Regions from separate parts of the Staphylococcus epidermidis genome, predicted to be linked through region 2. Evidence: predicted binding sites of a transcription regulator. Region 2 holds the regulator's gene; each other region holds the start of a gene.
What was found. The regulator Rex, encoded in region 2, represses fermentation and respiration genes when NADH is low (regulators of the CRP and FNR family bind a similar motif). The targets are predictions, from matches to a motif close to TTGTGAAATATTTCACAA.
Positions count from the first base shown of each region.

Region 1 (2,219 bases), 310 kb from region 2:
ACTTATTAACTAAAAAAGCTGAACGGTTAATTAGATCAGCTGACGTGATTTTATTTGATCGTCTCGTAAATCCTTTCATCTTACAGTATGCTTCTTCTCAAACAAAAGTGATCAATGTGGGAAAGAAACCTTATTGTAAACACATTCAACAAGAGGAGATTAATCAAAAAATTGTTGAAGCAGCTAATCAATATCAATGTGTGGTGAGACTAAAGGGAGGAGATCCTGCGATTTTTGGTAGAATTACAGAAGAAGTACAAACATTAGAAAATCATCATATTCATTACGAGATTGTCCCTGGTGTGACATCAGCAAGTGCTGCCGTAGCAACTATGAATATGGGATTAACGATGCGTTCTATCGCACCGAGTGTGACTTTCTCAACTGGTCATTTTAAAGATTCGGTTAATCACGATACGGATATTAGGAACTTGATTAATGGAGGCACTTTAGCTATTTATATGGGTGTGAAAAGATTAGGTCAAATTATTAAACAAATTGAATCATATACGAATGAAGACTACCCCATTGCAATAGTGTTTAATGCTTCCTGCTACAATGAAAAGATTGTTATAGGTCATTTAAGTACGATTGAAGAACAATTGGTTTCTCAACAACTAGAAGGTCATCCAGGCATATGCATTTTAGGTAATATACTTGATGACATTAATCGTACGTTATTGAATAATAATAAGAATGACAAGGGAAATCTATATTTAATCAAGGGAGATAAAGAACGTGCAATTGCAAAGGCTGAAACTTTATATGATGAAGGAATCCAATGTCTGATTGATTTTGACCATAGCTACCACATTTCTCAACAAAACGTGTATAACGAAATGATTAAACACAAGAGTATTAAAACAATATATGTATAAACATTTGGGTCTACAAGTTCATTATGAATTTGTAGGCCTTATTTTTTAGGGAATCTCTAACATCAATTAGGACATTCCCTAATATAATGGCTTTGTGAAAAAATGTACAATAAAGATAAGACACAATACCTATGCATTGAGAAAGGATATAACCTTGTATGGTGGGAGGATTAATAAAATGGGAAAATTTGGATTGAATTTCTTTAAACCGACAGAAAAGTTTAATGGAAATTGGTCGGTATTAGAGCATAAAAGTCGAGAATGGGAAAAGATGTATAGAGAAAGATGGAGCCACGACAAAGTTGTGAGAACGACGCATGGTGTTAACTGTACTGGATCATGTTCATGGAAAGTATTTGTCAAAAATGGCGTAATTACATGGGAAAATCAACAAATTGATTATCCAAGTTGTGGACCTGATATGCCAGAATTTGAGCCAAGAGGTTGTCCGAGAGGTGCATCATTTTCTTGGTATGAGTATAGTCCGTTAAGAGTTAAATATCCTTATATTAGAGGTAAATTATTAGATTTATGGACCGAAGCGCTTGAAGAACAAAAAGGAAACCGAATTGCGGCATGGGCATCCATCGTAGAAAATGAAAAAAAAGCCAAACAATATAAAGAAGCAAGAGGTAAAGGTGGACACGTCAGAGCAAATTGGAAAGATGCCACAGATATCATTGCAGCTCAAATTTTATACACCATAAAAAAAGATGGACCGGATCGTATTGCTGGATTTACTCCTATTCCTGCTATGTCGATGATTAGTTATGCTTCAGGAGCAAGATTTATTAATTTGTTAGGTGGAGAAATGTTAAGTTTTTACGATTGGTATGCTGATTTACCACCTGCATCTCCACAAATTTGGGGTGAGCAAACAGACGTGCCAGAATCCAGTGATTGGTACAACGCCTCATACATAATGATGTGGGGATCAAACGTTCCATTAACACGTACACCTGACGCACATTTTATGACTGAAGTTAGATATAAAGGGGCGAAAGTTATTTCAGTAGCACCTGATTATGCTGAGAATGTTAAGTTCGCCGATCATTGGCTTGCACCACATCCGGGGACAGATGCAGCGGTTGCACAAGCAATGACACATGTTATTTTACAGGAATATTATGAAAATCAACCGAATGATATGTTTATTAACTATGCTAAGCAATATTCTGATATGCCGTTTGTCATTATGTTAGATGAAGATGAGAATGGCTATAAAGCAGGTAGATTCTTGCGTGCTTCTGATTTAGGGATGTCAGGTGAAAATAATGAATGGAAGCCAGTTATTCAAGACAAATTGAGCCAACAATTACTTGTTCCTAATGGCACAATGGG
Region 1 is NZ_AP019721.1:559,229-561,447, forward strand. Features, by position in the region: gene cobA (uroporphyrinogen-III C-methyltransferase) at 1-878, shown strand, start outside; gene FNL83_RS02595 (nitrate reductase subunit alpha) at 1,057-2,219, shown strand, end outside.
Region 1: a site for Rex is predicted at 971-988, ahead of FNL83_RS02595 (nitrate reductase subunit alpha). Genes of this name have one in related genera too.

Region 2 (2,219 bases):
AAACATTTTGTTACTCTTTTGAACGTACATATCTCTAAATCCACCAGCTAAACAAAATCTTGTTCTCTGCATTACAAATCCTAGCAATATGCCAACGACTAATCCGCTTATAATTGTCCACACCATTTTATCACCTTTTCCGATATAAATACTAAGGTATTATAGTAGAAAGGACTATATTTTGCAAATTCTTAATTTTATTTATTATGTTTTAATATAAATATTTTGTGAGTTTGATTAAGTCACTCTTAGATAAGTTACTAAATTTATACCACTCCTGGTCAGAATAATAAATAAACAATTTATTTCCTAATAACCCTTTCGATATTCTATACCGCACAATGCTAGAGAGTTCGAATTGAATATTGAATGGATTATTGTTTTGACTATATGCCTTAAACTCCAACTTATTTTCATGTATTAACAATATACCGGGAACTGTCATTATTCTGGGAATATGTGATTTGAAATTACAATTTATTTCTTGAGTCATTTGTTTCAATCTCCCATTACAATAAATATCAACTTACAATTTTTGTTAAAAAGTTTCGTATTTATAATCTATTGTAACTGTTTAATATAAAAAAAGCACTCTCACTTCTCACTTGAGAGTACTATGTTAATGTGATTTTTATTAATTATTTACTATAATTTTTCATGAAGAACAATAATGATTGTAACTCTATACCAAAATCAATATGATGTACTTGGACATCTTGGGGTGTTTTAATTCGACGTGGCGTAAAGTTTAGTATACCTTTAACACCGGCTTTAACAAGTTCATCAGCTACTTGTTGTGCCACATTATCTGGTGTTGTTAAAATGACTACATCAATATCTTCTGATTCTAATGTCGTTTTGATATCATCACTATGTTTTACCACAACGTCACCGATATTCTCACCTATAATATCTGGTCTAATATCAAAAGCTTCAGTAATTGTCATCTCATCATGTATTGAAAAGTTATATGTAAGTAATGCACGCCCTAAATTACCGATACCTATAATGGCAATTTTAATTTGATCGCTCTCACTTAATTCTGATTTAAAGAATTCAAGCATACTATCTATATTATATCCATATCCTTTTTTTCCTAATTCACCAAAGTATGAAAAGTCTCTTCTTATTGTAGCTGAATCAATTTGTAGTGCTTCACTTATTGTTTTAGAATTAACACGATCTATACCTTTACCTTTCAAAATACTGACCAATCGGTAATATAAAGGTAGACGTTTTAACGTAGCGCGAGGAATTTTAAAATCATCTGGCATATATCTAACCCCCCTTTTTCGCGTATATTATGCATGTATCATTAAAATCAGTAAATGAGTTAAAACATATGTGGAATGTCATCTCATAATACAAATAATTGTCTACAACGAATACTTAAACATTATACATTATTAATTTTTAAAAATAAATATCCTAGTTTCATGTGTTCTATGAATACTGTAGAATAGAAGTAATTGAGTTTAACATCATTTCAAGATAACGTACGCAATTTATTTTTCTATTTAAAATTCGATAATATAGAATTAACAAAAATTTAAATATTCAAAAACAAATACTTTATATATAGTTTAAACCTATTTCAAATACATAGAAAGGTGAGAATCGAATGATACTTTTACAACTTAATGACATCTCCAAATCGTTCGATGGTGAAGATATCTTCACAGATGTTAATTTTGAGGTGAAAACTGGCGAAAGAATCGGCGTAGTAGGCCGTAATGGAGCTGGTAAATCGACATTAATGAAAATCATAGCAGGTGTGGAAAATTACGATAGTGGTCGAATATCAAAAATCAAAAATTTGACAATGAGTTATTTAACTCAGCAAATGACACTCAATTCAGAAGCTACTGTCTTTGAAGAAATGTCTAAGCCTTTTGAACATATAAAGAAAATTGAAAATTTAATTAAGGATGAAACCGATTGGCTTGCACGAAATGGACAAGATTATGAATCCGATGAATATCAATCACATATTGAAAAATATGAAACTTTAACGAATCGTTATGAGCAATTAGATGGTTATCAATATGAGAGTAAAATTAAAACAGTCCTGCACGGGCTTAACTTTACAGAAAGCGATTTCAACAAGCCTATTAATGATTTTAGTGGTGGTCAAAAAACACGTCTTTCTCTTGCTCAAATGTTACTTAAAGAACCCGATTTACTCCTTCTTGATGAACCAACTAACCATCTAGACATGG
Region 2 is NZ_AP019721.1:873,206-875,424, reverse strand. Features, by position in the region: gene FNL83_RS04300 (YeeE/YedE family protein) at 1-126, opposite strand, end outside; gene FNL83_RS04295 (hypothetical protein) at 212-493, opposite strand; gene FNL83_RS04290 (redox-sensing transcriptional repressor Rex) at 639-1,274, opposite strand; gene FNL83_RS04285 (ABC-F family ATP-binding cassette domain-containing protein) at 1,622-2,219, shown strand, end outside.

Region 3 (2,219 bases), 700 kb from region 2:
TCAGGCGTACGTGCGAATTTAACGATACGTAATTTCATAATGAAGTGGTCAATGATTTCTTGAACTTCTTGTTCAGTGATGTCACCATTTTGTAAATCACGTTCAGCATAAATATCTAAGAATGTTGAAGTACGTCCTAAACTCATTGCTGCACCATTTTGTTCTTTAATAGCAGCTAAATATGCTAAGTATAACCATTGCACAGCTTCTTTGAAGTTAGTAGCAGGACGGCTAATATCAAATCCATATTTTTGTCCTAATTCTTTTAAATCTTGAAGTGAGCGATATTGTTCTGATAATTCTTCACGTAAACGAATCACATCTTCAGACATTTCAGTGGACATTGTGTTAAAGTCTTTAAGTTTTTGTTCCATTAAGAAGTCTACACCGTATAAAGCAACACGACGATAGTCTCCGATAATACGTCCACGTCCGTAAGCATCTGGTAAACCAGTAATAATACCAGCTTTACGACAATTTAACATTTCTCTTGAATATGCATCGAATACACCTTGGTTATGTGTTTTACGATATTCAGTGAAGATTTTTTCTGTTTCTGGGTCTAATTCGTAACCATACGCTTCACATGCTGCTTTTGCCATACGAATACCACCGAATGGTTGCATAGAACGTTTGAATGGTTTTTCAGTTTGAACACCAACAACTTTTTCTAAATCTTTGTCTAAGTAACCAGCGTCATGAGAAGTGATTGTCGATGCCACTTTAGTATCCATATCCCACATGCCACCGCGCTCACGTTCTTCTTTTGATAATTGCATTACTTGATCCCATAAAGTTTCAGTTGCTTTTGTAGGACCTTCTAAAAATTCATCGTCACCTTCATATAATGAATAGTTCAATTGTATGAATTCTCTCACGTCTATATTTTTATTCCAACGACCTGTTTTAAATCCTTGCCAAGCATTAGTATGATTATTTGTTTCTAACATACTCTCCGCCTCCATTTCGTATTGTTAACGTTTTCAACGGTAGTATACCACGAAACATGTGATTAATTTCACATAATTTATGGCATATTTTCTACTAAAGTTTGTATAAATTACGAACCTGTGACAGAAGTTATAACAGTTTGTGAATAAATTATCCTGTTACATAACAGTTTTCTGAAAAATTTCTTCTATTATTAAACCTGATAGTATGAAAAATTCACTATATAATAATGACAAGTAAAACAAAACCTGAGACAACAATTGTCTCAGGCATAGTTTATCTATCATTAAATTAGAAACTGGCTTAGTCTTTTTATCTCTGTTACTAATAAGGCTAAATTGAGAAACATATCCATATCATAGATATTATAAATGTGCGTTTGGGAGTCCTAACACATAAATTTTATAGACATTTCAACTTAGAGCTCATAAGCCATATGGGGATTATATTCAAAATAAATTCTACTCTATCTCATTTTCCACGCTCTTAATTTACCTCTTTATTATTAACTTCTTTCTTTTTAAAAAGCCATAAAACTAGAATTAAAAAGATATGAATGTAAAAGTTTCTTCTATTGTAATCAAAAAGCGTGAATATTCAATTGCAATAAAAGTTTGATACAATTTCATTTCTTTCGTTTTAACAAAGTAAATAAATCGATTTTTTACATGTGCGGGAGTGTAACCTCAGACAAACTGGAGGCTCCCTTAAAATTTATCATTATTTTTATGTAGTTTTGCTATGAGGCTTTTGAAACACTTTGTCTTTGTCTAATTTTACTTAGTGTCATTGCAATAGTAACCAATAAAGCGCATAAAATATACATCCATTTAAATCCTACCGTATCTGATATTGGCCCCATTAGCACACCTCCTAGTGAAATCCCTAAATCTGCACATGCTATAAACAATCCTAATAACATATTACGTCCTATCTTTGGTAAGACAAAACTTAAATACGTTGTCAATGTAGGATAAACGAGCGCTTGTGTTATTCCGATAAAGATTGCACTTATATATACAAATATACTCACTATATGTGGTCCAAAAGCTACAATGACTGAAGCAACCATCAGTAACGTTAAGACAATCATCATAAAACGGTGATGCCATAAACCATCAGATGGTACATACTTACGTAAATAAAATCTAGCTATCACTACTGTAATGGCTTGAATTGTGAGGAAAATACCTGCATTCGCGAAACCTTCCCTAACCGTATATAATGGTATAAAAGTACTCATCGCACCAAACACGATAGATGACAAG
Region 3 is NZ_AP019721.1:169,074-171,292, reverse strand. Features, by position in the region: gene pflB (formate C-acetyltransferase) at 1-950, opposite strand, end outside; gene cntE (staphylopine family metallophore export MFS transporter CntE) at 1,691-2,219, opposite strand, start outside.
Region 3: a site for Rex is predicted at 1,007-1,024, ahead of pflB (formate C-acetyltransferase). Genes of this name have one in related genera too.